Regions from separate parts of the Streptomyces sp. Y309 genome, predicted to be linked through region 2. Evidence: riboswitches for the same ligand, from Rfam matches in the RefSeq annotation. Region 2 holds a riboswitch; the other holds the start of a gene.
The links. Region 2 has a riboswitch for glycine ahead of gcvP (aminomethyl-transferring glycine dehydrogenase). Riboswitches for the same ligand answer to the same signal wherever they lie in the genome.
Positions count from the first base shown of each region.

Region 1: it holds a riboswitch for glycine, as region 2 does, so the genes downstream of both, gcvT (glycine cleavage system aminomethyltransferase GcvT) here and gcvP (aminomethyl-transferring glycine dehydrogenase) in region 2, are expected to answer to the same signal.

Region 1 is NZ_CM160048.1:2,900,973-2,904,373, forward strand. Features, by position in the region: gene AC0KTA_RS10905 (AAA family ATPase) at 48-806, opposite strand; glycine riboswitch at 959-1,062, shown strand; glycine riboswitch at 1,063-1,184, shown strand; gene gcvT (glycine cleavage system aminomethyltransferase GcvT) at 1,225-2,349, shown strand; gene gcvH (glycine cleavage system protein GcvH) at 2,516-2,893, shown strand; gene glyA (serine hydroxymethyltransferase) at 2,919-3,401, shown strand, end outside.
Region 2 is NZ_CM160048.1:7,829,589-7,832,989, forward strand. Features, by position in the region: gene AC0KTA_RS32615 (DNA polymerase IV) at 1-375, shown strand, start outside; gene AC0KTA_RS32620 (PRC-barrel domain-containing protein) at 783-1,157, opposite strand; glycine riboswitch at 1,303-1,400, shown strand; gene gcvP (aminomethyl-transferring glycine dehydrogenase) at 1,588-3,401, shown strand, end outside.

The DNA of each region.
Region 1 (3,401 bases), 4.9 Mb from region 2:
GCTCGTCCTCAAACGCCGGACGGGCTGACAACTCCCGCCGAACAGACCTACACGTCCGCCCCGAACCCGATCTCCCCCAACACCCCCGCCGCCTCCCGGTCGAGCAGCACCGCCGAGCCGCAGCCCCGCGGCAGCTCCCCGCGCTCGGCGGAGCGGACCAGGTGGCCGACCGTCCTGCGGTGCCGCGCGAAGGCGTACCGCGACACTCCGCGCCCGCGCGCCCGCTGGCCGTCCAGGGCCACCTCGACCGGCACGTCGAGCAGCAGCAGATGCAGCGTCGCCCCGCGCCGGACGGCGGCGCGGGCCAGCCAGCGGCGCACCCACGGCTGCGTACCGCAGTCGTGCACGACGACGCCGGCGCCGGAGCGCAGCGCCCGGCGCAGGCCCGCGTAGTGCGCGAGGCGGACCAGGGGGCGGTAGAGCGCGTACGGAAGCAGCCGGGGCATGCGGGCCGCCCAGCGGTCGCGGGTGTCCTGGGAGTCCACGCGCGGGCCCGCCACGGCGCGCCGCATCAGCGTGGACTTGCCGCTGCCGGGCAGCCCGGAGACGACCACGACGTCGCTCGCGGCGAACACCAGGCGCCGCGGCCCGCGCCCCGCCCGCTCCCGGAGGTCGCGCACGACGGCCCGCGGGAAGAACCCGAGGCTCTCCCGCGAGGGGGCGCCGGACTGCGACGGCAGCGCGACACCGACGCCGCTGCCCGGCAGCACGACACCGCCCTCGGGCAGCGCCACCCCCGTGGTGGTCGCACCAGCACCGCTCCTGCGCACCGTGATCGGCCTCCCCATGCTGGTCACGTCACTCATCCCCAGTACTTCTCCGTCGAGTGTAAAGAGAAGGTAATGCTGTACAAGGGCGCCAAGGCCCGGGCTGTTCCCCGAACCGGCGCATCGGGTTGCGGCTGTTGTGAAGCGGGGGCGCGTGCAATGATGAGCGCGCCAACTCCATACCGGCCGCTTGAATCCGCGCGGGAGAGTTCCCAGGGACACGACACTCGTCCTGGGGCGCCGAAGGAGCAAGTTCCTCCCTTGAATCTCTCAGGCCCCGTACCGCGCGGGCGAGGCACATCTGAAAAGCGGGCCACTCCCCCGGTCAACGGGACGGCTCCACCCAAGGTGCAAGTCATGACCCGTCATACGTACGGGACGTGGTGAACCTCTCAGGTTTATGACAGATGGGGAGGATCGACCTCGCCCGTCATGCCATGCCCGGGAGTCAGTACTGATGAGCCACACCCCACGCCACACCGCCCTCGATGCTTTGCATCGTTCGCTGGGCGCCACCATGACCGACTTCGCGGGCTGGGACATGCCGCTGCGGTACGGCAGCGAGCGCGACGAGCACAACGCGGTCCGCACCCGCGCCGGCCTCTTCGACCTCTCCCACATGGGCGAGATCACCGTCACCGGCCCCGAGGCCGTGGACCTGCTCAACTACGCGCTCGTCGGCAACATCGGCTCCGTCGGCGCCGGCCGCGCCCGCTACACCATGATCTGCCGGGCGGACGGCGGCATCCTCGACGACCTGATCGTCTACCGGCTCCAGGACCAGGAGTTCATGGTCGTCGCCAACGCCGGCAACGCCCAGGTCGTCCTCGACGCCCTCACCGAGCGCGCCGCCGGCTTCGACGCCCGGGTGCGGGACGACCGGGACGCGTACGCGCTGATCGCCGTGCAGGGCCCCGAGTCCCCCGGCATCCTCAAGTCCGTCACGGACGCCGACCTGGACGGCCTGAAGTACTACGCGGGCCTGCCCGGCACCGTCGCGGACGTGCCCGCCCTGATCGCCCGCACGGGCTACACCGGCGAGGACGGCTTCGAGCTGTTCGTGGCCCCCGAGCACGCCGAGAAGCTGTGGCGGGCGCTGACCGAGGCGGGCGCCCCGGCGGGCCTGATCCCGTGCGGCCTGTCCTGCCGCGACACGCTGCGCCTGGAGGCGGGCATGCCGCTGTACGGGCACGAGCTGACGACGGACCTGACGCCTTTCGACGCCGGTCTGGGACGGGTCGTCAAGTTTGACAAGACGTCGCACGCGGACGACTTCGTGGGCGCCGAGGCGCTGCGCGCCGCCGCCGAGCGCGCCGAGGCCGCTCCCCCGCGCAAGCTCGTCGGCCTGGTCGCCGAGGGCCGCCGGGTCCCGCGCGCGGGCATGAGCGTGGTCGCCGACGGCGAGGTCATCGGCGAGGTCACCTCCGGCGCGCCGTCCCCGACCCTCGGCAAGCCGATCGCGATGGCCTACGTGGACGCGGCGCACGCCGCCCCCGGCACGCCGGGCGTGGGCGTGGACATCCGCGGCACGCACGAGCCGTACGAAGTCGTCGCGCTGCCGTTCTACAAGCGCCAGAAATAACGCGTCAGAAATCGCGAGAAGTCGCGAGAAGTAACGCTTCCGCGCGTGCCGCGGACGCCCCGTGCGTCCCACCGGCTCCCGCGGTGTCACGCGTCCGTCTCAGTCCGTCTCAGTCCGTAAGACCCACGTGCATCAGCACACGCCCGCGTACAGGAGAATTCAGGCCATGAGCAACCCCCAGCAGCTGCGTTACAGCAAGGAGCACGAGTGGCTGTCGGCCACCGAGGACGGTGTGGCGACCGTCGGCATCACGGAGTACGCGGCCAACGCGCTCGGTGACGTCGTCTACGCCGACCTCCCGGACGTCGGCGCCACGGTCACCGCGGGCGAGACCTGCGGCGAGCTGGAGTCGACCAAGTCGGTGTCCGACCTCTACTCCCCCGTCTCCGGCGAGGTCGTCGAGGCCAACCAGGACGTCGTGGACGACCCGTCCCTGGTGAACTCGGCCCCCTTCACGGGCGGCTGGCTGTTCAAGGTGCGCGTCGCGGACGAGCCGGGCGACCTGCTCTCCGCCGACGAGTACACCGACTTCGCAGGCAGCTGACCACGGCGTAAGGACTGATCTTCCGATGTCGCTTCTGAACACCCCTCTCCACGAGCTCGACCCGGACGTCGCCGCCGCCGTCGACGCCGAGCTCGACCGCCAGCAGTCCACCCTCGAGATGATCGCCTCGGAGAACTTCGCTCCGGTCGCCGTCATGGAGGCCCAGGGCTCGGTCCTCACCAACAAGTACGCCGAGGGCTACCCCGGCCGCCGCTACTACGGCGGCTGCGAGCACGTCGACGTGGTCGAGCAGATCGCGATCGACCGCGTCAAGGAGCTCTTCGGCGCCGAGCACGCCAACGTCCAGCCGCACTCGGGCGCGCAGGCCAACGCGGCCGCGATGTTCGCGCTGCTCAAGCCGGGCGACACGATCATGGGTCTGAACCTCGCGCACGGCGGGCACCTGACCCACGGCATGAAGATCAACTTCTCCGGCAAGCTCTACAACGTGGTCGCCTACCACGTGGACGACGAGACCGGCCAGGTCGACATGGCCGAGGTCGAGCGC
Region 2 (3,401 bases):
GACGAGGGTGCGGGTGTGGGCGAGACCGGGGGTGGGGAGCCCGTTTCGACGGCCGAGCGCCGGTGGCATGCGGGGCACGACGTGCGGCACGCGGTGTTCGGGGCGGGGTGGGTGCAGGGGAGTGGCCTGGGGCGGGTGACCGTGCGGTTCGAGACGCCTGGGTCGGCGCCGGGGCGGGTGCGGACGTTCCGGACGGACGATCCGGAGCTGGAGCCGTCGGAGCCGGTGCCGTTGGTGCCCGCCGTGGCGGCGGCGGAGGAGGTTGCGGATCCCCTCCCACCTGGGGATGCAGATCCCCTCTCACCTGGGGTGGAGCGTGGCGTGACCGGTGCGGGGGTGGGCGTCGTCGCCGGAGAGGAGCCCGGCGTGCCCTGAGGGGCACCGTCCGGAGGGGAACGGGGGGGCGAGCACGGCTGAGAGGTGCGTCGGGTGGCGCCCAGTGGTCCCAGGGGGCTCTGGCGCCCTTTGGGGCCTTTGGTCCCAGTGCCTGGACGTCCCAGGGGAGCTCTGGCGCCCTTCAGGCCCCCTTCAGGCCCTGGCCCCAGTGCCCCATGCCTCAAGGCGAAGGCGGGAGCCAAAGGCAGGCGTGGGCTCGGCGCGAGCGGGGCTAGGGGCAGGCAGCCGTGGGTGGGCACGGCAGGGCGGCGCCGGCAGCCGTGGGTGGGCACGGCAGGGCGGCGCACCCGGCAAGGCCCAGCCACATACCCCACCCAGGCATGAAAGTCGCGCCTCAGTAGAGGACGCCCAGAGAACGCCCCGGCAGAGGACGCCTCCCCCCCCACTCACGCATCAGAAGAATTGGCCGAATGCCCGAAGTCCACATCCGGAGGCGGCGGCGGTGGGGCCAGGTCCAGGCCGTAGTGGCGGTACAGCTGGAGCTCCTGCTCCGGGGACAGATGGCGGCCGACGCCGAAGTCGGGGGCGTCCTTGATCAAGGCCCGCTCGAACGGAACCCGCAGGGTGCCGTCCTTGACCAGCTCGCTGGGCTCCAGGGGCACGAAGGCATCCCTGCTGAACAGGCCCGTACGTATAGCGGCCCACTCCGGGGCGCCGGTGGCGTCGTCGAGATAGACCTCGTCGATCGTGCCGATCTTGGCTCCGTTGCGGTCGAACGCCTTGCGGCCGATCAGGTTGCGCGGATCGATATCGGTCTGCACGGGCCCTCCAACTGGTCGCAAGCCGTCTCGTACTCATCCAGCTCATCCAGATTTCGCTCGTAATCACTACGAAAGAGCACATCGGGGCGGGCGGCCACTCGAGGGATGGCGCGCGGTCCTCGCTGGTAGGCTGGCAAGCGGCTGTTGACCCCGTGCGGGAGAGCTCTTCGGTGGAAACGCCGGAGGCGCCGAAGGAGCAACTCCTCCCCGGAATCTCTCAGGCCCCTGTACCGCACGGACGAGGTCACTCTGGAAAGTAGGGCGGGCGTCGGGCGGGCACGTTCGGAACCCTTCCTCACCGACGGTGAAAGCAGTGCCGCCAGTGGCGGGACTGTGAAGCTCTCAGGTTGAGATGACAGAGGGGGAGGCCGTCCGGGTACCCGCGCCGTGGTGCCCCTCGCAGGTCGCGTCAGACCAGGAGGCCTCCGCAATGACCGCCACCCCTCGTACGCCGCTCTCACAGCTCGAGCAGGGAATCCCCTTCGAGCAGCGGCACATCGGACCCGATGCCGAAGCCCGCGCCAAGATGCTCGCCCAGGTCGGCTACGGCTCGCTCGACGAGCTCACGGCCGCCGCGGTGCCGGATGTGATCAAGAACGCCGAGGCCCTCGAGCTGCCCGGCGCCCGTACGGAGGCCGAGGTGCTCGCCGAGCTGCGCACCCTCGCCGACCGCAACCAGGTGCTCGACTCGATGATCGGACTCGGCTACTACGGGACGTTCACGCCGCCGGTGATCCTGCGGAACGTGATGGAGAACCCGGCGTGGTACACGGCGTACACGCCCTACCAGCCGGAGATCTCGCAGGGCCGCCTCGAGGCCCTGCTGAACTTCCAGACCGTCGTCGCCGACCTCACCGGACTGCCCACCTCCGGCGCCTCGCTGCTCGACGAGGGCACCGCCGCCGCCGAGGCCATGGCGCTCTCCCGGCGCATGGGCAAGGTCAAGGACGGCGTCTACCTGGTCGACGCCGACGTACTGCCGCAGACCATCGCCGTGATCCGGACCCGCGCCGAGCCGACCGGCGTCGAGGTTGTCGTCGCGGACCTGACCGACGGCATCCCGGCCGACATCGCCGAGCGCGGTGTGGTGGGCGTGCTGCTGCAGTACCCGGGCGCCTCCGGGGCCGTACGGGACATCAAGCCGCTCATCGACCGGGCGCACGAGCTCGGAGCAATCGTTTCTGTCGCCGCGGACCTGCTGGCGCTCACGCTGCTCACCTCGCCCGGCGAGCTCGGCGCGGACATCGCCGTCGGCACCACGCAGCGCTTCGGCGTGCCGATGGGCTTCGGCGGCCCGCACGCCGGCTACATGGCGGTGCGCGAGAAGTTCGCCCGCAGCCTGCCCGGCCGGCTCGTGGGTGTGTCCGTCGACGCCGACGGCAACAAGGCCTACCGGCTCGCGCTGCAGACCCGTGAGCAGCACATCCGGCGCGAGAAGGCGACCAGCAACATCTGTACCGCTCAGGTGCTGCTCGCCGTCATGGCCGGGATGTACGCCGTCTACCACGGGCCCGAGGGGCTCAAGGCGATCGCCCGGCGCACCCACCGGTACGCGACGATCCTCGCCGAGGGCCTCAAGGCCGGAGGCGTCGAGGTCGTGCACGAGGCGTACTTCGACACGCTGACCGTCCGCGTGCCGGGCAAGGCCGCCGACGTCGTCACCGCGGCCCGCGAGGGCGGCGTCAACATCCACCTCGTCGACGCCGACCAGGTGTCGTTCGCCTGCGACGAGACCACGACGCGGGCGCAACTGGCCGCACTGTGGACGGCGTTCGGGGTCGAGGCCGACGTCGCGTCGCTCGACGCGTCCGTCGCGGACACCCTGCCCGCCGGTCTCCTGCGCTCCGACGAGTTCCTGGCGCACCCCGTCTTCCACCAGTACCGCTCCGAGACCGCGATGCTGCGCTACCTGCGCCGCCTCGCCGACCGCGACTACGCGCTGGACCGCGGCATGATCCCGCTGGGTTCCTGCACCATGAAGCTCAACGCCACCACGGAGATGGAGCCGGTCACCTGGCCGGAGTTCGGCCAGCTGCACCCCTTCGCGCCCGCCCAGCAGGCGCAGGGCTATCTGACGCTGATCCGTGAGCTGGAGGAGCGGCTCGCCGAGGTCACCGGGTACGACAAGGTGTCGCTGCAGCCCAACGCCGGTTCGCAGGGCGAGCTGGCCGGGCTGCTCGCGGTGCGCGGCTACCACCGTGCCAACGGCGACGAGCAGCGCACCGTCTGCCTGATCCCGTCCTC